One region of the Pseudomonas sp. LS1212 genome, then DNA from elsewhere that is predicted to be linked to it. Evidence: predicted binding sites of a transcription regulator. Region 1 holds the regulator's gene; the other holds the start of a gene.

Evidence for each region. The regulator FliA, encoded in region 1, starts transcription of late flagellar genes. The targets are predictions, from matches to a motif close to CTAAAGTTTNNNNNNNNNNNGCCGNTAA.
Region 2: a site for FliA is predicted at 4,288-4,315, ahead of motA (flagellar motor stator protein MotA). Genes of this name have one in related genera too.

The regions. Positions count from the first base shown of each region.
Region 1 covers NZ_CP102951.1:1,665,841-1,680,526, forward strand. The annotation lists gene flhB (flagellar biosynthesis protein FlhB) at 1-907, shown strand, start outside; gene flhA (flagellar biosynthesis protein FlhA) at 1,117-3,246, shown strand; gene flhF (flagellar biosynthesis protein FlhF) at 3,258-4,580, shown strand; gene fleN (flagellar synthesis regulator FleN) at 4,700-5,533, shown strand; gene fliA (RNA polymerase sigma factor FliA) at 5,527-6,270, shown strand; gene NVV94_RS07805 (chemotaxis response regulator CheY) at 6,416-6,790, shown strand; gene NVV94_RS07810 (protein phosphatase CheZ) at 6,810-7,598, shown strand; gene NVV94_RS07815 (chemotaxis protein CheA) at 7,609-9,810, shown strand; gene NVV94_RS07820 (chemotaxis response regulator protein-glutamate methylesterase) at 9,858-10,973, shown strand; gene NVV94_RS07825 (flagellar motor protein) at 10,973-11,713, shown strand; gene motD (flagellar motor protein MotD) at 11,717-12,604, shown strand; gene NVV94_RS07835 (ParA family protein) at 12,650-13,438, shown strand; gene NVV94_RS07840 (CheW domain-containing protein) at 13,438-14,307, shown strand; gene NVV94_RS07845 (chemotaxis protein CheW) at 14,375-14,686, shown strand, end outside.
Region 2 covers NZ_CP102951.1:507,934-522,619, reverse strand. The annotation lists gene orn (oligoribonuclease) at 1-20, opposite strand, end outside; gene rsgA (small ribosomal subunit biogenesis GTPase RsgA) at 122-1,153, shown strand; gene NVV94_RS02380 (caspase family protein) at 1,366-2,328, shown strand; gene motB (flagellar motor protein MotB) at 2,362-3,366, opposite strand; gene motA (flagellar motor stator protein MotA) at 3,370-4,221, opposite strand; gene NVV94_RS02365 (HDOD domain-containing protein) at 4,359-5,891, shown strand; gene NVV94_RS02360 (rhodanese-like domain-containing protein) at 5,938-6,753, shown strand; gene asd (archaetidylserine decarboxylase) at 6,763-7,626, shown strand; gene NVV94_RS02350 (HPP family protein) at 7,628-8,611, shown strand; gene serB (phosphoserine phosphatase SerB) at 8,651-9,865, opposite strand; gene NVV94_RS02340 (histidine kinase) at 9,999-11,522, shown strand; gene NVV94_RS02335 (membrane integrity-associated transporter subunit PqiC) at 11,579-12,286, opposite strand; gene parC (DNA topoisomerase IV subunit A) at 12,462-14,686, opposite strand, start outside.

The sequences.
Region 1 (14,686 bases):
CTCGATGGCCCTGTTCCTGCTGGCCTCCGGGAAAATGGCCCTGGTGGCGGCGCAGCCGCTGCTGCTGGTGATGTTGATCGCTGCGGTGGTCGGGCCCATTTCATTGGGTGGCTGGTTATTCGCAACAGGCTCGCTGGCACCCAAGTTCAGTCGGATGAACCCCCTTTCCGGGCTCAAGCGGATGTTTTCCACGCATGCACTGACAGAGTTGCTCAAGGCGCTGGCGAAATTCTTTGTCATATTGCTGGTGGCGTTGCTGGTGCTCTCTTCGGATCGCGATGACTTGCTGGCCATTGCCCACGAGCCCCTGGACCTGGCGATTATTCACAGTGTTCAGGTGGTTGGCTGGAGCGCCTTGTGGATGGCTTGTGGCTTGTTGTTGATCGCGGCGGTGGATGTGCCGTTGCAGCTCTATCAAAGCCGTCAGAAGCTGTTGATGACCAAGCAGGAAGTGCGCGACGAACACAAGAACACTGAAGGCCGTCCGGAGGTGAAGCAGCGCATCCGTCAATTGCAGCGTGAAATGTCGCAGCGACGAATGATGGCGGCGATCCCTGAAGCCGACGTGGTCATCACCAACCCGACTCACTATGCGGTCGCGCTCAAGTACGACCCGGAGAAGGGGAGTGCGCCGGTGTTGCTGGCCAAGGGCAGCGACTTCATCGCCTTGAAGATTCGCGAGATCGCCAGCGAGCACAATATCCAGTTGCTTGAATCGCCGGCGCTGGCGCGTTCGATCTACTACTCCACCGAGCTTGAGCAGGAGATTCCGGCGGGGCTTTATCTGGCGGTGGCGCAGGTGCTGGCGTATGTCTATCAGATTCGCCAATACCGCGCCGGCAAGGGCAAGCCGCCGGAGCCGTTGAAGGACTTGCCGATTCCGCCGGATCTGCGTCGCGATTCCTGATTCTCTAGCGGCCGATAGGGCCTCATCGCTGGCAAGCCAGCTCCCACAGAGATCCGGCTACTGTGGGAGCTGGCTTGCCAGCGATGAGGCCCTGACAGGCAATCCATGATTCCTCCGAACATCCCGCAAGAGTTGGAAAGCTTCTTGCAATGGCAGCTGCTGCAACGCCTCTGGCGTCAAAAGTTTGCTTGAGTTCACGAGGAAGACCGGTGGATCGCTCTCAATTAATCAACACTGCCCGCAGCAACCTGGTCGGCCTCGGTCGAGGCAACCTGGGTGTGCCGCTGTTGCTGTTGGTCATGCTGGCGATGATGATGTTGCCGGTGCCGCCGTTTCTGCTGGACGTGTTCTTCACGTTCAACATCGCACTGTCCATCGTCGTGTTGCTGGTCTGCGTGTACGCCTTGCGCCCGCTGGATTTTGCCGTATTTCCCACCATTCTGCTGGTGGCGACCCTGCTGCGCCTGGCCCTGAACGTAGCGTCCACGCGAGTGGTGATGCTCCATGGGCATGATGGCCACGCCGCTGCCGGCAAGGTGATCCAGGCCTTCGGCGAGGTCGTGATCGGCGGTAACTACGTGGTCGGTATCGTGGTGTTCGCGATCCTGATGATCATCAACTTCGTGGTGGTCACCAAGGGCGCCGGGCGGATTTCCGAGGTCAGCGCGCGCTTCACCCTCGATGCCATGCCCGGCAAGCAGATGGCGATCGATGCCGACCTCAATGCCGGCCTGATCGACCAGGCCCAGGCCAAGAGTCGGCGTACGGAAGTGGCCCAGGAAGCCGAGTTCTATGGGTCGATGGACGGTGCCAGCAAGTTCGTGCGCGGCGACGCTATTGCCGGCCTGTTGATTCTGTTCATCAACCTGATCGGCGGTATGGCCGTCGGTATCTTCCAGCACGACATGACCTTTGCCGATGCCGGCAAGGTGTACGCGTTGTTGACCATCGGTGACGGTTTGGTGGCGCAATTGCCATCACTGCTGTTGTCGACTGCTGCCGCCATCATGGTAACCCGGGCTTCGGGCTCCGAAGACATGGGCAAGCAGATCAATCGGCAGATGTTCGACTCGCCCAAGGCCCTGGCCGTTTCCGCCGGCCTGATGCTGGTCATGGGGCTGGTGCCGGGCATGCCGCATGTGTCCTTTATCAGCCTGGCGCTGGTGGCCGGCGGCGCTGCGTATCTGGTCTGGCGCAAGCAGAACATGGTCAAGGTCCAGGCGCTTGCCGAAGTCCAGCGTCAGCAGGACCTGCTGCCTTCGCCCCAGCGCGCCATGGAAACCAAGGAGCTGGGCTGGGATGATGTCACCCCGATCGACATGATAGGCCTGGAGGTCGGTTACCGACTCATTCCGCTGGTCGATCGCAATCAGGGTGGTCAACTCCTGGCGCGGATCAAGGGGGTGCGCAAGAAGCTCTCCCAGGACCTGGGGTTCCTGATGCCCACGGTGCATATTCGCGACAACCTGGACCTTGCGCCCAGCGCGTATCGCTTGACACTGATGGGGGTGATTCTCGCTGAAGCCGAGATCTATCCGGAGCGCGAGCTGGCGATCAACCCTGGTCAGGTATTCGGCGCCCTCAATGGCATCACCGCCAAGGATCCAGCCTTCGGTCTGGATGCGGTGTGGATCGAAGTCAGCCTGCGCAGCCAGGCGCAGTCGCTGGGTTACACGGTGGTCGATGCCAGCACCGTGGTCGCCACGCACTTGAACCAGATCCTGCACAAGCATTGCCATGAGCTGATCGGTCACGAAGAGGTTCAGCAACTGCTGCAGGTGTTGGCCAAAAGCTCGCCGAAACTGGCCGAAGAAGTCGTGCCTGGCATTCTCTCGCTGTCCGGCTTGCTCAAGGTGCTGCAGGCGCTGCTGGCCGAGCAGGTGCCGGTGCGCGATATTCGCAGCATTGCCGAGGCCATCGCCAACAATGCCGCCAAGAGTCAAGATACTGCCGCGCTGGTCGCTGCGGTGCGCGTCGGATTGTGTCGCGCTATCGTGCAAAGCATTGTCGGGCTTGAGTCCGAGCTACCTGTGATCACCCTTGAGCCAAGGTTGGAACAAATATTGCTCAATAGTTTGCAGAGGGCCGGCCAGGGTCAGGAAGAAGGCGTTCTGCTGGAGCCAAGCATGGCCGAGAAGCTTCAGCGTTCGTTGATCGAAGCGGCCCAGCGTCAAGAGATGCAAGGCCAGCCGGCGATCCTGCTGGTGGCAGGGCCGATACGTGCGATGCTGTCGCGATTCGGCCGCCTGGCCGTACCGAATCTGCATGTACTGGCCTACCAGGAAATACCCGATAACAAGCAAGTCACCATCGTTGCGACAGTAGGGCCCAACGGCTGAGGTAGGGGGTTATGCAAGTTAAGCGTTTTTTCGCCGCCGATATGCGTCAGGCCATGAAGCTGGTTCGTGATGAGCTGGGGGCTGATGCCGCCATCATCGGCAACCGGCGGATTGCTGGCGGTGTCGAGCTGACGGCAGCGCTGGACTACAAACTGTCTGCGCTGGCGCCGCGGGTGCCAAATGTCGAACTCGAAGACGAGCTGCGCAAGACCCAGTCGCGCATCGTCTCGGCCCAGGCCGAATTGAGCACCCGGGGTGACAGCGATGCGACCACCAACCGCCAATTGTTTGCCGGCTTGCCGCTGACCGCTTCCGAACCTTTGGTCGAGCCGCACTTCGATGAGCCGCCGCCCCGTCCGGCCGCTGCTGCGCCGGCTTCGGCCGCCGTCGATCAACGTGTGTTCGAATCGATGCGTTCGGAACTCAACGGCCTGCGCGAACTGCTCGAAGTACAACTCGGCTCGTTGGCATGGACCCAGCTGCAAGGCTGCAAGCCGCAGCAGGCCAACCTCTGGCGTCGCCTGCAACGCATCGGCCTGGCAGGCCCCTTGTCGCGCGAGCTGCTGGAACTGACCTGCGAGATCGAAGAGCCGCGGCACGCCTGGCGCATGCTGCTGGCACACCTGGCGCGCAAGATCGCCACGCCCGAGGTCGAGCCGCTCGAAGAGGGCGGGATCATCGCGATGGTCGGCCCGGCCGGCATGGGCAAGACCACCACCCTGGCCAAGCTGGCCGCCCGCTATGTGCTCAAGTACGGCGCGCAGAACCTGGCGCTGGTGAGCATGGACAGTTTTCGTATCGGCGCCCAGGAGCAACTCAAGACCCTGGGGCGAATCCTCAATGTGTCGGTCACCCATGTCGACCCCGGCCAGTCCCTGGCCCAGGCGCTGGAGCCGCTGCTGCGCAAGCGCGTGGTACTGATCGATACCGCCGGCCTGCAGGCCAGCGATCCGGCCTTGCGCATGCAGCTCGAGAGCCTGGCCGGGCGTGGGATCAAGGCCAGGAACTATCTGGTGCTGGCCACGACCAGTCAGAAGCAGGTGCTCAGTGCCGCTTATCACAGTTACAAGCGTTGCGGGCTGGCCGGCTGCATCCTGACTAAACTGGACGAAACCGCCAGCCTCGGCGAAGTGCTGAGCCTGGCTATCAGTCACCAATTGCCGGTCGCCTATCTAACCGATGGCCCGCGCATTCCGGACGATTTGCATCTGCCGCGCAGGCATCAGCTGGTCAGTCGCGCAGTGAGCGTGCAAATGCAGGAGGAGCCCAGCGAAGAGGCCATGGCCGATATGTTCGCTGATCTCTACCACAGCCCGAACAAGCGTGTTGGCTGAGGTGAATATGAAGACGTTGCAATCTACCTACATCGATGGTCTGCCGTGCATTTTTCAAGGTGTTGAAAGCGCAGCCAGTCATGTGGCCTCGGTCTAAGTAAGACAAGGTAAAAACGAACATGGGCAGCATGCATCCCGTACAGGTGATCGCGGTGACCGGCGGCAAAGGTGGCGTCGGCAAGACTAACGTGTCAGTGAACTTGTCCCTGGCCCTGGCAGAGCTTGGCCGGCGAGTCATGCTGCTGGACGCCGATCTGGGGCTGGCGAACGTCGACGTCCTGCTGGGGTTGACCCCCAAGCGAACCCTGGCCGATGTCATAGAGGGGCGCTGTGAGCTGCGCGATGTCCTGTTGCAGGGCCCTGGCGGCGTTCGTATCGTGCCGGCGGCGTCCGGGACCCAGAGCATGGTGCATTTGTCGCAGGCCCAGCACGCAGGCCTGATCCAGGCTTTCAGCGACATCGGCGACAATCTCGATGTGCTGGTGATCGACACGGCTGCCGGCATCGGCGATTCGGTGGTCAGTTTCGTCCGTGCGGCCCAGGAAGTCTTGCTGGTGGTCTGTGACGAGCCGACGTCGATCACCGATGCCTATGCACTGATCAAGCTGCTTAACCGCGACTACGGGATGAACCGTTTCCGGGTGCTGGCCAACATGGCGCAAAGCCCGCAGGAAGGGCGCAACCTGTTCGCCAAGCTGACCAAGGTCACCGATCGCTTCCTGGACGTCGCCTTGCAGTATGTGGGCGCGGTGCCCTACGACGAATGCGTACGCAAGGCCGTGCAGAAGCAGCGAGCTGTCTACGAAGCCTTCCCTCGTTCCAAGTGCGCGCTGGCATTCAAGGCCATTGCGCAGAAGGTCGATACCTGGCCATTGCCGGCCAACCCGCGCGGGCATCTGGAGTTCTTCGTCGAGCGCCTCGTGCAGCGGACCCATGCAGGACCGGTATCATGAGTGCGAGCGGCTATCGGATGTACAGCAGGGCCTCGCGTGACTCGCAGTATGAATTGATCGAACGCTATGCGCCGTTGGTCAAACGCATTGCCTATCACTTGCTGGCACGTTTGCCGGCCAGCGTTCAGGTCGAAGACCTGATCCAGGCCGGGATGATCGGTTTGCTCGAGGTGTCGACCAAGTATGACTCCAGCAAGGGGGCCAGTTTCGAGACCTACGCCGGGATCCGCATTCGCGGGGCGATGCTCGACGAGGTCCGCAAGGGCGACTGGGCACCACGTTCGGTGCATCGCAACACCCGCATGGTGAGTGACGCAATTCGTTCAATCGAAGCTAAAACCGGACGTGACGCTAAAGATCACGAGGTTGCGGCCGAACTCCAATTGAGTCTCGATGATTATTACGCAATCTTGAACGATACATTGGGCAGCCGACTGTTCAGTTTCGACGACCTGTTGCAGGACGGCGAGCATGAAGGGCTGCATGAGGATGGCGCCAATACGTCGCTCGAGCCTTCGCGTGATCTTGAGGATGAACGCTTTCAGGCGGCACTGGCCGATGCGATTGCCAACCTGCCGGAACGCGAACGCCTGGTGCTGGCCCTGTATTACGACGAGGAACTGAACCTCAAGGAAATCGGCGAGGTTCTGGGCGTCAGCGAGTCCCGGGTCAGCCAGTTGCATAGCCAGTGTGCCGCGCGTCTGCGCGGGCGCTTGGGGGAATGGCGAGCGCGTTGAAGGCTGTGTGAAATGCTCAGGGCCGAGCGCAAACCGCATGCGCACACTGCGCTGCAGTCACGAAGTAAATAACCGCTTTTGATTGAATGCGTGCCCAGGTGCTGGGCGCGTTTAAGACTGCTTGGAGGTCGAATTGGACAAGAACATGAAAATCCTCATCGTTGACGATTTCTCGACGATGCGGCGGATCATCAAGAACCTGTTGCGCGATCTGGGTTTTACCAACACGGCCGAGGCCGATGACGGCGTGACTGCGTTGCCGATGCTGCACAGCGGCAACTTCGATTTCCTGGTCACCGATTGGAACATGCCCGGCATGTCCGGCATCGACCTGTTGCGCCAGGTGCGCGCCGATGACCGCCTCAAGCACCTGCCGGTGCTGATGGTGACTGCCGAAGCCAAGCGCGAGCAGATCATCGAAGCGGCCCAGGCCGGTGTGAACGGCTATGTGGTCAAGCCCTTCACCGCACAAGTGCTGAAAGAAAAGATCGAAAAGATCTTCGAGCGCGTCAATAGCTGATATCTGTCACGGGGGCGCTATGGAGCACAACATTTCGTCTTTGGGGGACTTTGAGTCGACCCTGAAGAAACATGCCAACGAGTTGGTGAGCAGCCTGGAAAAGGGCAAGTTCGGCGACGCGGTGCAACTGATCCATGAGCTGAACCAGACCCGTGATCGCGGCCTGTACCAGGAAGTGGGCAAGCTCACCCGCGAGTTGCATAGCGCGATCGTCAGTTTCCAGATTGACCCGCACATGCCGCAGGCCGAGGAAGTTTCACAGATCACCGATGCCACCGAGCGTCTTTCCTACGTGGTCAGGCTGACCGAGGGTGCGGCCAACCGCACCATGGACCTGGTCGAGAAGAGTACCCCGGTGCTCAACGAGCTCAGCGAAGAGGCCAAGGGCCTCGGTGCCGATTGGCAGCGCTTCATGCGCAAAGAAGTGGCGGTGGCGGAGTTTCGTGAACTGGCCCAGCGTGTCGACGCTTTTCTGACACGCAGCGAGCAAGGTACGCGCGCGGTTGCCGAGAACCTGCAGGACATCTTGCTGGCCCAGGACTATCAGGACCTGACCGGCCAGGTTATCAAGCGCGTGACCCAGCTGGTGACCGAAGTCGAGAGCAACCTGCTCAAGCTCGTGCTGATGGCCAGTCAAGTCGACCGCTTCGCCGGTATCGAACACGACCGCGAACAGCTGCGTGCGGAAAAAGATCAAGAAAAACATCCGACTCGGGGTGAAGGTCCGCAGATTCATGCCGATAAGCGTGAAGACGTCGTAAGCGGTCAGGACGATGTCGACGATCTGCTATCCAGTCTAGGGTTCTAGGGAGCACCAAATGAGCTTCGGCGCCGATGAAGAGATCCTTCAGGATTTTCTGGTAGAGGCCGGCGAAATTCTTGAGCAATTGTCCGAACAGCTGGTCGAGCTTGAAAGCCGCCCGGATGACGCCGATTTGCTCAATGCAATTTTTCGCGGTTTTCACACTGTAAAAGGGGGCGCCGGCTTCCTCCAGCTCAATGAGCTGGTGGAGTGCTGCCACATCGCCGAGAACGTCTTCGACATCCTGCGCAAAGGTGAGCGCCGGGTCGACTCCGAGTTGATGGACGTGGTGCTCGAGGCGCTGGATGCGGTGAACGGCATGTTCGGCGAAGTGCGCGAGGGCACTCGGATCACCGCGGCCACGCCGCAGTTGCTCGAAGCCCTGGCGCGCCTGGCAGAACCTGCAGGTGAGGAGCAGGCAGCGGCGTCGATGGCCGTTGCCGCAGCACCGGAGGTCGTAGCCGAGCCGGCTGCGGAGGACATCACCGACAATGAATTCGAGCAGCTGCTCGACTCGCTCAATGCCGTCAAGGCCGAGGCCGAGGCTCAGGTTTGCGCTGCGCCTGCCAGCGATGAAATTACCGACGCCGAATTCGAATCACTGCTCGATCAGTTACACGGCAAGGGGCAGTTTGCGCCCGATGCGATCAGCCCTGTGGCCAGCCAGGCGCCTGTTGCGGCTGCCGGCAGCGAAGCCAGCAATGAAATCACCGACGATGAATTCGAAGCACTGCTCGATCAGCTGCATGGCAAGGGTGCCTTCAGTGTCGAGGCTGTCGCGACGCCAGCAGTGGCGGTCGGTGAGTCGTCCGCAGGCCCGGCTCGCGGCGATCACATCAGCGAGCAGGAATTCGATGCCCTGCTCGACGAGCTTCATGGCAAGGGCAAGTTTGCCGGCGCACCGACTGCCTCGGTACCGGCAGCAGACACCGCAATAGCCCAGCGGCCGGTTACGAAGAAGCCCGAGCCTGCTGCACCGGCCTTGGCCCCGGCTCCGGCGCCGGCCCGTCAGGCCTCGCCGGCACCGGACAAGCCCGCTGCCAGCGAAGCCGAGACCACCGTGCGGGTCGATACCGCGCGACTGGACGAAATCATGAACATGGTGGGCGAGCTGGTGCTGGTGCGTAACCGCCTGGTGCGGTTGGGCCTCAACACCGGCGACGAGGCGATGTCCAAGGCGGTATCGCACCTGGATGTGGTCACTGCCGACTTGCAGACGGCGGTGATGAAGACCCGCATGCAGCCGATCAAGAAAGTCTTCGGTCGCTTCCCGCGACTGGTACGCGACCTTGCCCGGCAGTTGAAGAAAGAGATCAACCTGGAACTGGTCGGCGAAGAAACCGACCTGGACAAGAACCTGGTCGAGGCCCTGGCCGACCCGTTGGTGCACTTGGTGCGCAACGCGGTCGACCACGGTGTCGAGACGCCGGAGGAACGCGAAGCATCGGGCAAATCCCGTGGCGGGCGCGTGGTGTTGTCGGCCGAGCAGGAAGGCGACCATATCCTCTTGTCGATCTCCGACGACGGCAAGGGCATGGACCCGAGCGTGCTGCGCGCCAAGGCCGTGGAAAAAGGCCTGATGGACAAGGATGCGGCCGATCGCTTAAGCGAATCGGACTGCTACAACCTGATCTTCGCCCCGGGCTTCTCGACCAAGACCGAGATCTCCGACGTGTCCGGCCGTGGCGTGGGCATGGATGTGGTCAAGACCAAGATCGCCCAGCTCAATGGCTCGATCAACATCTACTCGACCAAGGGGCAGGGGTCCAAGATCGTCATCAAGGTGCCGTTGACGCTGGCGATCATGCCGACGCTGATGGTCATGCTCGGCAATCAGGCGTTTGCGTTCCCGCTGGTCAACGTCAACGAGATCTTCCATCTGGACCTGTCGCGCACCAACGTCGTCGACGGCCAGGAAGTGGTGATCGTGCGCGACAAGGCACTGCCGTTGTTCTACCTCAAGCGCTGGCTGGTCAGTTCCGCCGCCCATGAAGAGCAACGTGAGGGCCATGTGGTGATCCTTTCGGTGGGCACGCAGCGGATCGGATTCGTCGTCGACCAACTGGTGGGCCAGGAAGAGGTGGTCATCAAGCCATTGGGCAAGATGTTGCAGGGGACGGCGGGCATGTCCGGCGCCACCATCACCGGTGATGGCCGCATTGCGCTGATTCTCGACGTCCCGAGCATGCTCAAGCGCTACGCCGCGCGACGTATTTGACCCCGGTGGCGCGGGCCGCAAGGCTCGCGTCGCCTAATGGAGTGTTTATGGCAGTCAAGGTCCTGGTGGTGGATGATTCCGGTTTTTTCCGCCGCCGCGTTTCGGAGATCCTTTCGTCCGATCCGAGTATCCAGGTCGTCGGTACCGCGACCAACGGCAAGGAAGCAATCGAACAGGCGCAATCGCTCAAGCCCGATGTCATCACCATGGACTATGAAATGCCCATGATGGATGGCATCACCGCCGTACGGCATATCATGCAGCGCTGCCCGACGCCGGTGTTGATGTTTTCCTCGCTGACCCACGAGGGGGCGCGTGTGACCCTCGACGCACTGGACGCCGGTGCGGTCGATTATCTGCCGAAAAATTTCGAAGACATCTCGCGCAACCCCGAGAAGGTCAAGCAACTGCTGTGTGAGAAAGTCCACACCGTTTCCCGCAGCAATCGCCGTTTCAGCGGCTACGGCCAGCCGTCGCCAGCGCCGGTCAGCAGTGTGCAACCGACTGTCAGCAGCTTGACGGCCGCAGCACCGGCTGCTGCGCGCAGCGTGCCATCGCGGGCACCGGCACCGGCCGTTGCCGCACCTGCGCCCAAGCGCAAGGCCTACAAACTGGTGGCAATCGGCACGTCTACCGGTGGCCCGGTCGCGCTGCAGCGGGTGTTGACTCAGCTGCCCGCCAACTTTCCGGCACCCATCGTATTGATCCAGCACATGCCGGCGGCCTTCACCAAGGCATTCGCCGAGCGTCTGGACAAGCTGTGCCGCATCAGCGTCAAGGAGGCCGAGGACGGCGATGTGTTGCGTCCCGGCCTGGCCCTGCTGGCACCCGGTGGCAAGCAGATGATGGTCGACGCGCGCGGCACGGTGAAAATCCTGCCGGGCGACGAGCGCCTGAACTACAAGCCAAGCGTGGATATCACCTTCGGCTCGGCCGCCCGCGCCTACGGAGACAAGGTTCTGGCGGTGGTGCTCACCGGCATGGGGGCCGACGGCCGTGAGGGTGCGCGCCTGCTCAAGCAGGGCGGCAGCCATGTCTGGGCCCAGGATGAGGCCAGTTGCGTGATCTATGGCATGCCCATGGCCATCGCCAAGGCCAACCTCGCCGATGGGATTTATAGCCTGGACGAGATCGGCCGGCACCTGGCCGAGGCGTGCATCTGATGGATGTACTGAGCCTTATCGGACTGATCCTGGCCTTTGTCGCCATCATCGGCGGCAACTACCTTGAAGGCGGCCATCTGATGGCCCTGCTCAACGGTCCGGCGGCCCTGATCGTGATCGGCGGGACCCTGGCAGCTGCCTTGCTGCAGTCGCCGATGAGCGCCTTCAAGCGCGCCTTGCAGATCTTCGGCTGGATTCTGTTCCCGCCACGCATCGACCTGGCAGGCGGTGTCGATCGCGTCGTCAACTGGAGCCAGACCGCGCGCAAGGAAGGCTTGCTGGGCCTGGAGGCGATTGCCGACACCGAACCGGACAGCTATGCACGCAAGGGCCTGCAGTTGCTGGTCGACGGTGCCGAGCCGGAAGCCATTCGCAGCATTCTCGAAGTGGATTTCTACACCCAGGAAAACCGCGATGTGCAGGCCGCCAAGGTATTCGAATGCATGGGCGGCTACGCGCCGACCATCGGCATCATCGGTGCGGTCATGGGCCTGATTCATGTGATGGGCAATCTGGCCGACCCCTCGCAATTGGGTGATGGCATCGCCGTGGCGTTCGTCGCCACCATTTACGGTGTGGCCAGTGCCAACCTGGTGCTGTTGCCGGTTGCCAACAAGCTCAAGTCCATCGCCATGCGCCAGTCGCGCTACCGGGAAATGCTGCTCGAGGGCATTCTCTCAATCGCCGAAGGCGAGAACCCGCGTTCGATCGAACTGAAGCTTCAGGGCTTCATGGAGTAGCGCATGGCTCGTCGTCGTCCGCCCCAGGAGCATGAAAACCACGAGCGCTGGCTGGTCTCCTATGCCGATTTCATCACCCTGTTGTTTGCGTTTTTCGTGGTGATGTATTCGATCTCATCGGTCAACGAGGGCAAGTACAAGGTGCTGTCCCAGGCGCTGATCGGGGTATTCAACGACGCCGATCGCAGCCTCAAGCCGATTCCGATCGGCGATGAACGGCCAGTGACGATCAAGCCGGCCGAGCCATTGATCAAGGATAGCGAGCAGCTCGATGCAGGGCTGGCCCAGGCCTCGATCGATCCATTGCAGACCATCGCCAACGACGTGCGCGATGCCTTCGGCGACTTGATCAAGTCCGATCAGTTGACCGTGCGTGGCAACGAGCTGTGGATCGAAATCGAGCTCAATTCCTCGCTGTTGTTCGGCAGCGGCGATGCCATGCCCAGCGACGTGGCCTTCACCATCATCGAGAAGGTCGGGAAGATCCTCAAACCCTTCGATAATCCAGTGCATGTCGAAGGCTTTACCGATGACCTGCCGATCCGTACGGCGCAATACCCGACCAACTGGGAGCTGTCGTCGGCGCGGGCGGCGAGCATCGTTCGCATGCTGGCGGTGGAAGGGATCAACCCGGTCCGCATGGCTTCGGTCGGTTACGGCGAATTCCAGCCGATTGCCAGCAACGGCACGGCCGAAGGGCGGGCGCGCAACCGCCGCGTGGTGCTGGTGATCTCCCGTAACCTGGAAGTGCGCCGCAGCATCACTGGCGCCGGTAGTGCCAATGTCAAACCCGATGCCGCGTTGAAGCGTGCTGGCACACAAACTGCACCGGTGCCCGTATCGCAGTCGGTCGGGGCCAAGGTCGTCAATTCCCCGTCACCGACCTTATAACGTGTCTCGGTCGGGCCAACTGCCGTGCCGGGAGGAAGCCGCACAATGAGAGTCTGGGCAGTAGCCAATCAAAAAGGTGGGGTCGGCAAGACCACCACGTCCATCGCTTTAGCCGGCTTGCTGGCAGAGGCGGGCAAGCGCGTGGTCGTGGTCGATCTCGACCCCCACGGCTCCATGACCAGCTATTTCGGGCATAACCCCGATGAGCTGGAACACAGCTGCTTCGATCTGTTCCTGCACAAGGGCGCGGTGCCGCAGGGGCTGCCTGGGCAATTGCTGTTGCCGACCAGCGACGAACGCATTTCGCTGTTGCCGTCGAGCACTGCGCTGGCGACCCTGGAGCGTCAATCGCCCGGGCAGAGCGGCCTGGGCCTGGTGATCGCCAAGAGTCTGGCGCAGCTGTGGCAGGACTTTGACTACGCCGTGATCGACAGCCCGCCGTTGCTGGGTGTGCTGATGGTCAATGCGCTGGCGGCGAGCCAGCAGCTGGTGATCCCGGTGCAGACCGAATACCTGGCGGTCAAGGGGCTCGAACGCATGGTCAGCACCCTGGCGATGATCAACCGCTCGCGCAAGCAGGCGCTGCCGTTCCAGATCGTACCGACGCTGTTCGACCGCCGCACTCAGGCCTCGCTGGGCACCTTGCGGGTGCTGCGTGATGGCTATCCGGACAACATCTGGCAGGGTTTCATTCCGGTCGATACGCGGCTGCGCGATGCCAGCCGGGCCGGGCAGACGCCCTCGCAATTTGACGGCAAGAGCCGCGGGGTAGTGGCCTACCGCACGCTGCTCAAGCATTTGCTCGCCCAACAACTTGTCGCGCAGGTGGCCTGATGAATCGTCCGGTCAATATCGCCGTTCGGCCGCAACTGGCCCTGCAATCCTACCTCGATGCGCTGTTGCAGGAGGCCACTGAAGAGCTGGCGCCCGAGCCTGTGCCGATGCCTGAGCCGGTTTCGCAGCAGAGCATCGCGCTGGACGAGTTCCAGGCTGCAGTGCTGGAAGAACAGGCCCGCGATGCGGCAGTCGCTTCGGTGGCCAAGGCCATCGGCAGCGTTACACCGGTCGTGCCTGTCGAGCTCAAGGCAGCGCCGGTCAAGGTCGAGGTCCCCGAGCCACCGGCGGCTGCGATCCAACCGCTGGAACCGTTGGTGGACGTGTACTTGCCGGCCGCCAACCATGCCGCACCGCCGCGCGTGACCAGCGATGGACGCCCGGCCTGGGCGGCCGAGCCCTTCGAGTGTCTGTTGTTCGATGTGGCGGGCCTGACCCTGGCCGTGCCGCTGGTCTGCCTGGGCTCGATCTATTCACTGGCCGGGCACGAGCTGACGCCGCTGTTCGGCCAGCCTGATTGGTTTCTCGGCATCCTGCCCAGCCAGGGCGGTAACCTCAAGGTGCTCGACACGGCGCGTTGGGTCATGCCCGACCGCTATCGCGATGATTTCCGGCAAGGCCTGCAATACGTGATCTCGGTCCAGGGCTACGAGTGGGGGCTGGCGGTACATCAGGTCAGCCGGTCGCTGCGCCTGGACCCCAACGAAATCAAATGGCGGACCCAGCGCGGGCAGCGGCCCTGGTTGGCCGGAACCGTCATTGAACACATGTGCGCGTTGCTGGACGTGTCTGAACTGGCCGAGCTGATTGCCAGCGGTGCGGTCAAGCAGATGCAGGGCGCAACACCTGCGGCCAAACATAAAAAATAAAGGGGTCGCGCCTGGCGCGCGGCTGAACTGAGCAACCGTCAACGGCGGATTTTGAGGGGTTATGGGTATGAACAAATCGTCTGCACAAGGTTCCGAAGATCCTATTCTGCAGTGGGTAACCTTTCGCCTGGACAACGAGTCGTACGGCATCAATGTGATGCAGGTCCAGGAAGTCTTGCGCTACACCGAGATCGCTCCGGTTCCCGGTGCGCCGAGCTACGTGCTGGGCATCATCAACCTGCGCGGCAACGTGGTCACGGTGATTGACACCCGCCAGCGTTTTGGCCTGGCGCCGGTGGAAGTCAGCGACAATACCCGTATCGTGATCATCGAGGCCGACAAGCAAGTGGTCGGGATTCTGGTCGACAGCGTGGCCGAA
Region 2 (14,686 bases), 1.2 Mb from region 1:
AGGTTGTTTGGGTTTTGCATGGTTCTGCTCCTCGACGTAGCTGCGCAGTTTAGCCTAGTGGGCCGTGCTAAACTCGTTGCCGTTTTATCCATACCCCCTGCTTTATCGACACGGAACATTCATGGCCAAACGCCAGCTCAACCGTCGCCAGAACTGGCGCATCGAAAAAATCCAGGGCGAGCGTGCTGCCCGCGCTGCCAAACGCGAATCCCATGCCCTGGAAGTGCTCGAAGGCGGCGACCTCGGGCCTGAACAAACAGGCCTGGTGATCGCGCACTTCGGTGTGCAAGTGGAGGTCGAGGCGCAACAAGGCGAACAAGCCGGCCAGGTGTTCCGTTGCCACCTGCGCGCCAACCTGCCCGCATTGGTCACCGGCGACCGGGTGGTCTGGCGCGCCGGCAACCAGGGCATCGGTGTGATCGTCGCGCAACTGCCGCGCGACACCGAACTGTGCCGGCCCGACAACCGTGGCCAGCTCAAGCCGGTCGCCGCCAACGTCGACCTGATCGTCATCGTCTTCGCCCCCATGCCCGAGCCACATGCAAATCTGATCGACCGCTACCTGGTTGCCGCCGAGCATGCCGGCATTCACCCGCTGCTGCTGCTGAACAAGGCCGACCTGATCGACGAGCAGAATGCCCCGGCACTCAATGCACTGCTCGCCGTCTACCGGCAGCTGGGCTATCCGATACTGGAAGTCTCGGCCCATCATGGCGATGGCATGCAACAATTGCAGGCACGCCTGAACGGGCACATCAGCGTGTTCGTCGGCCAGTCCGGCGTCGGCAAATCGTCGCTGGTCAACAGCCTGCTGCCGGACGTAGAAACGCGCGTCGGGCCATTGTCCGAATGGTCCGGGCAAGGCACGCATACCACCACTACCGCTCGACTGTTCCATTTCCCTGGTGGCGGCGAGCTGATCGACTCCCCGGGTATCCGCGAATTCGGCCTTGGCCACGTCAGCCGCGCCGATGTCGAAGCCGGTTTCATCGAGTTCAACAATCTGCTCGGCAGGTGTCGCTTTCGTGACTGCAAGCACGACCGCGAACCGGGTTGCGCCCTGCTCAAGGCCCTTGAAGAGGGCCGCGTACAGCAACAGCGCATGAACAGCTATCGCTCGATCATCGCCAGCCTGCCCCAAGACAGCTACTAAGTATCAGGCGCTTTTCCCACAAGGGACGGGCGCCGATTCTTACTTACGATGCCCCTTCTGTAGGATTTTTTAACCAACGAAGGAAGGACATTTCTCCTTTTGTGGCAGTACCTTGCCGCACATCTCGATTTGAACAAAGGTCATCTCTTCATGCCGTCCCTTTCCTGTTAATGGCGGCGTCAATTCGCACTCTGTGAATGAAGGGATCAAACATGCGTAAAGCCCTTTTTGTCGGTATCAACCACTATCGCCATGTTCCGCCCCTGGCCGGCTGTCACACCGACGCCATTGCCATGGCATCGGTGTTGAGCCGGCATGCCTGCGGCAGACCGAACTTCAACAGCCGCATACTGACCTCGGTCGAAACCGACGTCTCCCATCACACCCTGGAGGGGCAGATCAAATCGTTGTTTTCCGGGGAATGCGATACCGCGCTGTTCTATTTTGCCGGCAACGGCCAATTCGATACCAGCATCGATGAGGGGATGATCCTGCCCCAGGATGCGCGCAACTTCGCCGACGGCATCCGTTTGAGCGATATTCTGACCTGGGCCTCCAAGGCCACCGCAACCAGGAACAAGGTCATTATCCTGGACTGCTGCCATGCCGATACTGCGGGCGAAAGCCGGACGTTGAAGGCCGGCACCAGCATCATTGGCGAAGGGGTCACCCTGCTGATCGCCTGCAAGAGCCCCCACCATGCCCGGGAGCGGGCCCGCCACACGCTGTTCACCAGCCTGCTGCTGCAAGCGCTGAACGGTGCCGCGGCCAACGTGCAAGGCGCGATCACACCCGGCAACCTTTATGCATTCGTCGATAACGCGCTGGGCACCCAGGAGCAGCGGCCCGTATTCAAGACCAACGTTTCGCGCTTCATTTCACTTCGAGAGGTGGCGCCGCTGGTGCCTGAAGAAACCCTGCGCAAATTGCCCGAGTGGTTTCCCGAGCCGGAAACGGTGTTCGAACTTGACCCCAGCTTCGAGCCCACGCAATTCGCTTGCTTCGTCCCCGAGCATGGCGAAATCTTCGCTCAATTGCAGCATTGCAATCGCCACAGCCTGGTCGAGCCGGTCGACGCCGAACACCTGTATGACGCCGCCATCAACCACACCGGCTGCCGACTGACGGCACTGGGCACCTACTACCGTGAACTTGCGATGAAGGGACACGGCTGATCGCCCGCCCCGATTGCTCGGAGTGGACGGCGCTTACTGCTTGCCGGGCTCATCCATCTTCAGGACGCCATCCTCGAAGATGTTCAGCTTTTGTCGTAACTCACGCGGCTGCATCGGCTCGCTCGGGTCAACCGGTGCCGCCGCTGGATCGATCGCGGCGGCATCGGGCTTGGCTGCATCGGGGGCGTTTTGTTCGCCTTCGATTTCGCGCTGGGCCTTTTTCGTCAACACGATGATATCAATGCGCCTGTTGACAGGATTCAGCGGGTTCTTGCGGTCGAACAGGGACGAGGAGGCATAGCCCACCACCCGTGCGACCTGGCTATCGGGATAGCCACCAGCAACCAGAGCGCGGCGCGCCGCGTTGGCGCGATTGGCCGACAGTTCCCAGTTTCCGAAATCGCCGGTACCGGCGAACGGCTTGGCGTCGGTGTGTCCGCTGACGCTGATCTTGTTCGGCACCGCCTTGATGGTGTCGGCCATGGCCAGCAGGATGTCTTCGAAATACGGCTGCAGACGGGCGCTGCCCAAATCGAACATAGGCCGGTTCTCGGCATCCATGATCTGAATGCGCAAGCCATCCTGGGTGATTTCGAACAGGATCTGGTCCTTGAACTTCTGCAACTGCGGATTTTCTTCGACCTTGTTCTGCAGCTCCTGCAGCAGTAACTCCAGGCGCTCGCGCTCGACCTGCTCGGCCATGCTCTGGACTTGTTCCCGGTTGATCTGGGGTGTGGTTTCCGGCTGGGGCTCAGCCTCGATCTCCGGGTTGATTGTCTTATCCGGTGCCAGCTTGGGCGAACCGCCCATGTCGATTATGAACGGCGTACCGCTCTCCGAGAAACCGATCGGGTCCTTGAAGTAACCGGCGATGGCGATTTTCTGTTCAGGGGTTGCCGTGGAAAGCAGCCACAGGACCAGGAAGAACGCCATCATTGCCGTGGCAAAGTCGGCAAAGGCGATTTTCCAGGCTCCGCCATGATGGCCGCCTTCGTAGCGCTTGACGCGCTTGATGATAATCGGCTGATTATTCTCCATGACTCAGCGACCGCGAACCGCTTGTTCCAGCTCGATGAAACTGGGGCGGTGCGCCGGGTACAGCACCTTGCGACCGAACTCCACGGCCAGCGATGGCGGCATGCCCGATGCCGAGGCCACCAGCGCCGCCTTGATGGCTTCATACACGTTCAACTCTTCCTTGGCATCATGGCGCAAGGCAGTCGACAACGGCCCGAAGAAGCCGTAGGCCGCAAGAATACCGAAGAAGGTACCGACCAGTGCCGCACCGACGTGCAAGCCAATGGATTTCTGATCGCCCTCACCGAGAGAGGCCATGGTCACCACGATCCCCAGTACAGCCGCGACAATACCGAAACCCGGCATCCCGTCAGCGATGCCGTTTACGGCGTGGGAGGGATGGTCGAGCTCTTCCTTCAAACTCACCAGCTCCATGTCGAACAGGCCTTCCAGCTCATGGGGAGCCATGTTGCCCGAGGACATGATGCGCAAGTAGTCACAAATAAACGCCGTCATGCGTTCATCTTTGAGCACCGCAGGGTATTTGGCGAAAATCGGACTTGCCGCGGCATCTTCAATATCGCCCTCGATCGCCATCATGCCTTCGCGTCGGCTCTTGTTGAGGATCTCGTAGACCAGCCCCAGCACTTCGATATAGAAGGTGTGGGAAAAGCGCGAGCTGAACATGCTCAGGGATTTCTTTATGACGTGCATGGTCATGCGGCCGGGGTTGGCCTGCAAGAACGCGCCCAGGGCCGCACCGCCGATAATCAAGACCTCGAAAGGCTGGATCAGGGCGGCAACCTTGCCGTGAGAAAGAACATATCCGCCGAGCACACTCGCGAATACGACGATGATGCCGATAATTTTAGCCATGGGTTAGAAGCACTTACAAAGTCGTGGTCAGGGTCGGGGCGCAAGTTTGTAAAACTCTTCTTCTACTTATCGGCCGTTCTGCGCCAGACTATAGCCAGTCAAGGCAAAAAATCAGTTGGGCCCCTTTCAGAGCATTTATCGAAACTATCGTGCCAACTAAAAATCCAAAAAGCCTGGATACCTGGCTCAAGCTCCTCGACGGTGTTCGATTGCCCGTGCCGCTCGCCAGCCATGGGCAGGTTCGTGCCGCGATGGCTGACAGTCGCCGCTCGCTGCGCGAGATTGCCGAACTGATGCAGGGCAGCCCGGCACTGGTGCTCAGCGTGATGCGCGAAGCGAATCAGCACACCCAAAACAGCATGGCCGAGCCTGCCGAGAGCCTGGAAATCGCGATCAATCGCCTGGGGCTCAAACGCACCGAGGCATTGCTCGAACGCCTGCCTGCCGTCGAACCCGAAGAGATTCCCGGCACCCTTGGCCAACTGCAGTTGATCAGCCAGCATGCCGCGCAGCAGGCCAATGGCCTGTTCGCCAGTCGCCTGGCCCGGCTCTGGCAGGAAGTCCACTGGGGCAGCCTGTTGTTCCTCTCCCCGCTCTGGCCACTGGCGGTTACCCACCCCCAACTGCTGGAAGAATGGGAGCTGCGAGTCATCCACAAGGGTGAGTCGGCGCGCGTGGTCGAAGAAGAGCTGTTTGGCGTCCGCCTGCTCGTACTGTGCCAGGCCCTGGCCGAAATCTGGCGATTGCCCGCCTGGATCATTCAGGGTTATCGCCTGCTGCTCGAAGACCGTCGCTTATTGGTGCAGGCACTGCACATCGCACGTGACAACGAACACCCCTTGCGCCAACAACGACACCTGGATGACAACCCGGTACTGAGCCGCTGGCTGAACCAGCCCGCCAATACCGTGCTGCTGGCCAACGGCCTCGCGCTTTCGGCGCAGCAGGCCTGGGACAGCCCGCACAACAGCCGCTGGCAGTACTTGACCAGCCTCTACCTGCAGATGCCCTTGGCCGACCTCCAACAACAGATCCACCAGCAGGCAGTGCAAAGCGCCCACGCCCATGCGGCACCCGGCCTCTGGCACCCGGCCGAAGCGCTGATCTGGCCCTGGACGGCCCGGCGTGTCCACCGCGGCCTGCTGCCGGCCCCGCCGCCATCGGCGCAGTCGCTGGAAGCGTGGCGCAAGTACTGCTCGGCGTTGCTGGTAGAACCGAGTCGCTTCACCAATGCCATGCACCTGACGACCCATGCCCGTGATGCACTGGTGGCATGTGGCATGCAGCGCGTATTGATGTTGATGGCCGACAAGACGCTGACTACCCTGCGGGTCCACCAGAGCAACGGGCTGCCCGCCGAAGCGGCCAGCCTCAATTTGCTGATCAGCCAGAGCAACGTGCTGCAGCGACTACTGGCTCAACCTGCGCAGATTCGTCTGACACCTGCCAATAACGCGAAGTTTTCGGCGCTACTACCGGCCAGCCTGCGTGGGTTGTTCAAGGGTGAGCATCTGCTCATGCGCTCGCTGGCCAGCAATGGCCGTGTCGTCATGCTCCTGGTGGCCGATCAGGGCGGTGGTCCGCTCTCGGAAATCAGCGTGCAGGCCTTCGGCAAGACAGCGCAGTGCATCGAGCGTGCACTGACCAGCTTTAGCAACCGCACTAACTGATGCTTGCGCTACAATCCGGCCCTCTCTTTTGATCTGGAGACCTTACATGCCTAAATTCTCTGGCTTGCCACTGGTGATCGAACCCGGTGACCTGCACGCTCGCCTGAAAGCTCCAGAATTGATCCTCGTCGACCTTACCAGTACTGCCCGGTATACCGCCGGCCATATCCCCGGTGCGCGCTTTGTCGACCCCAAGCGCACGCAACTGGGCCAACTGCCTGCACCGGGCCTGCTCCCTTCACAAGCCGCGCTTGAAGCGCTGTTCGGTGAACTGGGCCACAACCCTGACGCTGTCTACGTGGTCTATGACGATGAAGGCGGTGGTTGGGCCGGGCGCTTCATCTGGCTGCTCGACGTCATCGGGCATAGCCGTTACCACTATATCGATGGTGGGCTGCTTTCCTGGCAACGCGAAGGCCTGCCCTTGTCGACCGAAGTCCCGCCCGCCGTCGGCGGCCCGGTTGCGCTGACTCTGCACGACGAGCCAACCGCCACCCGCGAGTACCTTCAAAGCCGTCTGGGCGCCCTGGACCTGGCAATATGGGATGCACGCGGCCCGCTGGAATATTCCGGCAAGAAAGTCCTTGCAGCCGAGGGTGGTCATATCCCCGGCGCGGTCAATTTCGAATGGACCGCCGGCATGGATTTGAACCGCGACTTGCGCATTCGCAAGGACATAGCCCAAGTCCTCGAAAACCTGGGTATCACCAAAGACAAAGAACTGATCACCCATTGCCAGACCCACCACCGCTCTGGCTTTACCTACCTGGTGGCCAAGGCGCTCGGTTACCCGCGTGTCAAGGGCTATGCCGGATCCTGGAGCGAGTGGGGCAACCTCCCGGACACGCCTAAAGAAGTTTAAGGAAAACTGATGAAATCCCGCTTGTTCATTTTCAGCCAATACCTGCTGCCGCATAATCTGCTTTCGCGTCTTGCCGGCTGCATTGCCGAGTGCCGCGTGCGCTGGTTCAAGAACACCTTCACCGCCTGGTTTGCCAAACGCTATCAGGTGAACATGTCCGAAGCCCTGGTCGAAGACTTGACCGCCTACGAGCACTTCAACGCCTTCTTCACCCGCGCCCTGAAAGCCGACGCACGCCCGCTGGACGACACGCCCGGCACGATCCTGAGCCCGGCCGATGGTGCCGTCAGCCAGCTCGGCCCCATCGAACACGGGCGGATCTTCCAGGCCAAGGGCCACAGTTTCAGCGTACTGGAACTGCTCGGCGGCGATGCAGCCACTGCCGCGCCGTTCATGGGTGGCGACTTTGCTACCGTTTATCTGTCGCCCAAGGACTACCACCGCGTGCACATGCCGCTGGCCGGCACCCTGCGCGAAATGGTCTACGTGCCTGGCCGGCTGTTCTCGGTCAACCAGACCACCGCTGAAAACGTACCGGAACTGTTCGCCCGCAACGAACGTGTCGTCTGCGTGTTCGACACCGAGCGCGGCCCGATGGCCGTGGTACTGGTCGGCGCGATGATCGTGGCCTCGGTCGAAACCGTCTGGGCAGGGCTGGTCACGCCGCCCAAGCGCGAACTGAAAACCGTGCGTTACGACGAAGCGGCGCGCGCACCGATTCATCTGGAAAAAGGCGCCGAGCTGGGCCGATTCAAGTTGGGCTCGACAGCCGTTGTCCTGTTCGGCCCGGACCAGATCAAATGGGCGCAAGAGCTGGGCGCAGGTTCCCCGGTGCGCATGGGGCAAGGCATGGGCCTGCCTGTCGAGGCCTGATTTGGCAACGTTCTGGCGCAATTTGCTCGACCTGTTGGGCTGGCGGGCCAATGCCACCAGCCACACTGAAAAACTGCTCTCGTGCCTGGGCGCGTTCGTCGGTCTCAGCCTGATTTATGCAGTGACCCACTGGCTGTTGCCCAATGCGGCGGCCATGTGGGTCGTGGCTTCCATGGGCGCCAGCGCCGTGTTGCTGTTCGCCGCGCCCCACGGGGTGCTCTCGCAGCCTTGGGCGGTGATCGGCGGCCACGGCTTGAGTGCGATGGTCGGTGTCGGTTGCCAGTGGCTCTGGCCTGAGCAGATGTTCACGCCCGCCCTGGCGGTCGCCCTGGCGATCCTGGCCATGCATTACGCACGCTGCATCCACCCACCGGGCGGGGCAACCGCCTTGAGCGCGGTGATTGGCGGCCAGGCCGTGCATGACCTGGGTTTCAGCTTCGTGCTGGAGCCGGTCCTGCTCAATTGCGCAATCATCCTGGGCGTGGCGGTGCTGTTCAATGCACCCTTTGCCTGGCGCCGTTACCCGGCAGCGCTCGCCCATCAGCCCCAGCCGCTCAACAAGTCCGCTGCAAGCGAGCAGGCCCCTGCTGCCGTAGCCCCCGAGGACTTTTACCACGCGCTGCGTCAGGTCGACTCCTTCATCGACATTCGCTTCGACGACCTGCTGGAGATCATCCAGCTGGCTCAAGAGCACGCCAAGTCCCAGCGCATCGGCACTGACGATATTCTCCATGGCGCCTGCTACAGCAACGCCCAGAGCGGTGAGAGCTGGAGCGTGCGCCAGGTCATCGATGAAGCGCCGGCCCGGCGCAACAAGAACGATCTGGTGATTTACAAGGTGATTGCCGGTGCCGGTCGTGGCAATACCGGTGTCTGCCCTCGCGCCGACATGGCGCAATGGGCCCGCAGCGCGGTAGTCGCCGATGGCAACGGCTGGCGGCGGGTCAACCCGATAGAGTCTGCAGCCGCCGCAACCTTTACCTGAAAAGGGACAGGTGCGCCGCACCTGCCCTTCGTGCCGGCATCAAGCCTGGCTGTCGCGGTCGCGGAAGCCGAGCAGATACAGAATCCCATCCAGGCCCAGGGTCGAAATGGCCTGCTTGGCGGACTGCTTGACCAGCGGCTTGGCCCGGAACGCAACGCCCAGGCCGGCGATCGCCAGCATCGGCAGGTCGTTGGCGCCGTCGCCGACGGCAATGGTCTGCTCCAGGCGCAACCCTTCCTTGCGTGCCAGCTCTGCCAGCAGGTCGGCCTTGCGCTGGGCATCGACGATCGGCTCGACCGCAACGCCTGTCACTTTGCCGTCAACCACTTCCAGTTCGTTGGCGAACACATAGTCGATGCCCAGCTTGGCCTGCAGCTGCTTGGCAAAGTAGGTAAAGCCGCCGGACAGGATGGCGGTCTTGTAGCCCAGGCGCTTGAGCTCGGCGAAGAGTGTCTCGGCACCCTCGGTCAGGCGCAGCGATGCACCGATATCGTCCAGCACGTTCACGTCCAGGCCCTTGAGCAAGGCCAGGCGCTCCTTGAAGCTTGCGCGAAAATCGATTTCGCCACGCATTGCCCGCTCGGTGATCTCGGAAACCTGCTCGCCAACCCCGGCGGCCTTGGCCAGCTCATCGATGACCTCGGCCTCGATCAGGGTCGAGTCCATGTCGAACACGGCCAGGCGACGGTTGCGGCGATACAGCGAATCCTGCTGGAAGGCGATATCGACGTTCAGTTCCTGTGCCACGCTGAGAAACTCGGCCCGCAGCGCTTGCGGGTCAGCCGGCTCACCGCGCACGGAAAACTCGATGCAGCCCTTGCCCTGGTCGACCGGCGTATCCAGCGCGATGCGCCCGGACAGGCGGTCGATATGGTCGATGTTCAGGTCGTATTTGGCGGTAATCGAGCTGACCCGCCGCAACTGCTCGGCCGTCACCTTGCGTGTCAGCAACGTGACGATATGCCGTGCCTTGCCCTGGCCATCGACCCATTGCTGGTAGTCGGCTTCCGATACCGGCGTGAAGCGAACCTGCTGGTCCAGCTTATAGGCGGTAAACAGGATGTCCTTAAGGACGGACGACGCCTGTTCGGTACTCGGGATTTCAACCAGGATGCCAAACGACAGGGTGTCGTGGATTACCGCCTGACCAATATCGAGAATGTTCACACCACCCTGGGCCAGAACGCCGGTAATGGCTGCGGTGAGACCCGGACGATCTTCACCTGTGATGTTAATCAGGACGATTTCGCGCAAGGCGCACCCCACTCGTGGAAAAAAACCGCATTCTACCCACATTCAGTGACCATCGGGCACAGCCAACGCTTTGCCGGGTCAGGGTCGCTCGCTATACTGCGCAGCAACTTCACCGACAAAAGAGCCGTGCTCTGTGAACCGGCCCACGCCTGTTAAAAACGACAACTTCTTTCTGCTGATCTTTCGGGCATTGCGCCATCGCCGTGTACCGCTTGCTTTGCGAATCGCCAGCCATAACGTGTTCCTCGTCGCCCTGGCGCTGGTGATCTATGCCTGCGTCATGGGCCTGCAATTCAAGCAGGCCATGCACGAGCAAGCCGACGCACTGGGCCAGAGCCTGACCACACAGACCGCCACCTCGGCGACCGAACTGCTGGTGTCCAACGACATCCTCAGTCTCAATGTGCTGCTCAATAATCTGGTCAAGAACCCGTTGGTGGCCCATGCGGCGATCTACAGCGTCGACAACCGCATTCTTGCCGAAGCCGGTCAGCGCCCGAAAAATGGCCTGCTGGGCGAGGTCGAAGGCCTCTATCAGACCAAGATCACCTTTCAGGATGTCACCGCCGGGCACTTGCGCATCAGCCTGGACATGACCCAGTTCCTGCAGCCAATGACCATCAGCCTGCAAAGCATGGGCATCCTCAGCGCCATTCTGCTGGCACTGGCACTGGCCCTGAGCCTGCGCCTGGGGCGCTACATCTCGACGCCGCTGATGCAACTGCGGGTCTGGCTGCGCGATCCCGATGCCTATACGCCCGCGATCCAGCGCCAGGACGAGGTCGGCGATCTCGCGCGACAGTTGCACGCTCAACTGGCGCCGGAGATCCCGGAACCCGAGCCAGTGCCGGAACCCGAAGAAGAGAACGAAGAAGACGACGAACCGGCATTCCAGGTCCGTAATCTGCGCGACCCGCGCTTCGATGAAACGCCTGTCGCCCCGTTGAAAGCCGCACCACGGCGCATCAAGGCCGAGGAAGACCAGGACGAGGATGGCGATGATCCGTTCGCCGACCTGCGCGAAGAAGCCGACAGCAAGCCGGCCGTGCGCCCCGTATCGGCATCGACGGCCCGCCAGCCCCAGGCCAGCGCCGTATTGGCGGTACAACTGGGCGCCCAGGAGCAGCTGCGACGCCTGCCGCGCGCACGCTTGACCGAACTGCTGCAACGCTACCGCGACTGCCTCGACCAGGCAGCCTCCCTGTACCAGAGCGAACTGCACACCCTTAACGATGGCAGCACGCTAATGCTGTTCCATAGCGAAGACAGCGGTGACGATTACCTGACCAACGCCATTTGCTGTGGTGAGTTGCTCCGGGCCCTGGGCCATGCCTTGCAGATTGAAGTCGCCGACAGCGGTATCACCCTGCAATTGCAGCTGGGCCTGATCTTGGGCGACGACCTGTTCGGCTTGAGCCAGATCGACCTGCTGCTGACCGAAAGCGCCCAGGATGCCCTGGCCCTGTCGCAGCACAGCCGCAACCTGTTGCTGGTCGAGCGCAGGATCAGCGATGACAGCCTCATCCGCCAGCGTGCTCGCATCCGCCCCATCGCCAGCCCCGAGGGTGCCTGCTGTGTCGAGCGGCTGCTGGAGCCCTACCCGTCGCTGCTGGAGCGCCAACTGGCGCGGATGCACGAGACGCGGGTCAAGAGCTGACAGAAGGTCATCGAGCCAGAATGAAAAAGCCCGCATCGAGATGCGGGCTTTTTTGTTTAGAAGCGGAACACTTCCATATCCGTTCGGATCGGCGAAGCCAGTGGAATCTTGGGCTTCTCCGGCTCTTCCTTGCGCACATGTGTCGGCGCTGCCTTGCGCGGCTCTTCGACAATCGGTGGCTGATTGGCCAGCGGTTTCACCGCGACGGTCAGTTGCTCGGCCAGGCGCTGCAACAACACGCCCTGAGCCTGAACCTGGGCTGCAGCGCTGCCCTGATGCGGTTCTTCAAGGTGAACGATACGGTTGTCACGTACCTGACCACGCCGGTCGATCAGGCGCCACTGGGCGTCGAGGATGGCCGGCTGGTTTGTGCCCGAGTCCAGGCGAGTGATCGACAGCAGGACTTGCACGTCCGGGGTGAAACCGGTGGTCGCCGGGGCCAGTACCACGCGCTGGCTATCCAGGCGCCAGGCCAGTTGGCGCAGCAACAGTTGATCGATGTCCGCCGACAGACTGCCAGCCCAGCGCCCATCGGTCGCTGCGGTCAGGCTGCCATCGGGTTGGCGCTGCAACAGGGTTTCGCGCTGCAGATAATCGGCAACCGAAACCGGCCCCAGCAACACGGCCATGCCGGTACTCTGGGTGGGTTGCTCAGGCTTGCCGCTGTCGAGCTGGTACAGCGCTGCCGGCTCGTGCACGCTGCAACCTGCCAGACCGAGCAGGCCCGTCAGCAAAACAACAAAAGGAAGGCGTGAAACTGTCATCATCCCATCCAGGCGGCAGCCACAAGGCAAGCCGCAGTGATACTCAATGAATTCGTCCGGGTACTCAGCCACGCTGGCACCGCAGGGGGCATATCATCCGCGAATATGCGCTTTGACTCCAGTCTTTAAGTTCCGATCGGCGCTGAAAAACACCGATCGGCCGCTCTAGAACCAATTATCCAGCGTTTTCGACCAATAGTGCATCCACCCTCTGGAAACCACGGGGCAGCTTGTTACCGCGACGGCCACGTTCGCCTTTGTAGTGTTCGAGGTCGTCGGCCTTCAACGACAGAGTACGCTTGCCGGCCTGCAATACAAGGGTTGCGCCGTCTGGAATGACCGCCAAATCAGTGACGTATTCCTCACGACTGGTCACGCGGTCGCCCGGGATGCCAATGATTTTGTTGCCTTTTCCTTTACCCAGCTGTGGCAGGTCGGCGACCTTGAAAATCAACAGGCGACCTTCGGTCGTGACCGCCGCCAGCCAATTCAGCTCGCGATCGGCTACCGGGCGCGGGCTGATCACTTTGGCGCCATTGGGCAGGCTCAGCAATGCTTTGCCCGCCTTGTTCTTGGCCTGCAGGTCTTCGCCCTTGACCACGAAGCCGTAGCCCGCGTCGGAGGCGATGACATAGAGCGCATCATCTTCGGGCAGCAAGACGCACTCGAAACTGGCGCCCGGGGGTGGCGTCAGGCGACCGGTCAACGGCTCGCCCTGGCCACGGGCAGACGGCAGGGTATGGGCTGCAACCGAATAGCTGCGGCCCGTCGAGTCGATGAACACGGCAAACTGGTTGGAACGCCCTGCAGCAGCGGTCTTGAAACCATCTCCCGCCTTGTAGGACAAACCCGTGGCATCGATGTCATGCCCCTTGGCGCAACGCACCCAGCCTTTCTCGGAAAGCACCACGGTAACCGGCTCGGTCGGCATCAGCTCGTTTTCGGACAACGCCTTGGCTTCGGCACGCTCGATGATCGGCGAGCGACGATCGTCGCCATAAGTTTCGGCGTCCTTGATCAACTCGGCGCGTACCAGCTTGCGCAGCTTGGCTTCGCTGCCGAGCAAGGCGATCAGGCGCGCCTGCTCCTTGGCCAACTCGTCCTGTTCGTTGCGGATTTTCATCTCTTCGAGCCGCGCCAACTGACGCAGACGGGTGTCGAGGATGTAATCGGCCTGAATTTCGGTGAGCGCAAAACGCTCGATCAATACCGCCTTGGGTTGATCCTCGGTGCGGATGATGTGAATCACTTCATCCAGGTTGAGGAAAGCCACCAGCAAACCGTCCAACAGGTGCAGGCGACGCTCGACCTTGTCCAGGCGGAACTGCAGCCGGCGACGCACCGTGTTGATGCGGAACTCCAGCCATTCGACCAGCAACGCACGCAGGTTCTTGAGCTGCGGGCGACCGTCGAGGCCAATGATGTTGACGTTGACCCGGTAGCTGGACTCCAGCTCGGTGGTGGCGAAAAGATGCTGCATCAACTCGTCCAGATCGACCCGGTTGGAACGGGCAATGATCACGATCCGGCACGGGTTCTCATGGTCCGACTCATCGCGCAGGTCGGCGACCATCGGCAGCTTCTTGGCTTGCATCTGGGCCGCGATCTGCTCCATCACCTTGGCGCCGGAAACCTGATGCGGCAAGGCCGTGACGACAATATCGCCATCCTCGATGCGATACACCGCACGCATGCGCACGGAGCCGCGACCGGTCTCGTAGATTTTCAGCAACTCGGCGCGCGGAGTGATGATTTCGGCTTCGGTCGGGTAGTCCGGGCCCTGGATATGCTCGCAGAGCTGTTCGACGGTGGCCTTGGGCTCATCGAGCAGGCGCACGCAGGCGCTGGCGACCTCACGCAGGTTATGCGGCGGCACATCGGTGGCCATGCCCACGGCAATACCGGTGGTGCCGTTGAGCAGGATATTCGGCAAACGCGCCGGCAAAACCGACGGTTCGTCCAGCGTGCCATCGAAATTCGGTACCCAGTCGGCTGTGCCCTGGCCCAGTTCGCTGAGCAGAACTTCCGAATAACGCGACAGGCGCGCTTCGGTGTAACGCATCGCCGCGAACGACTTCGGATCATCCGGCGCACCCCAGTTGCCCTGCCCGTCGACCAACGTATAGCGGTAGCTGAACGGCTGCGCCATCAGCACCATGGCTTCATAGCAAGCCGAATCACCGTGCGGGTGGAACTTGCCGAGCACGTCGCCCACGGTACGCGCGGATTTCTTGTGCTTGGAATCGGCATCCAGCCCCAACTCGCTCATGGCGTAGACGATACGCCGCTGTACCGGTTTCAGGCCGTCGCCGATATGCGGCAGGGCACGGTCCATGATCACGTACATGGAGTAGTTGAGGTAGGCCTGTTCGGTGAAGTCAGCCAGAGACCGGCGTTCTA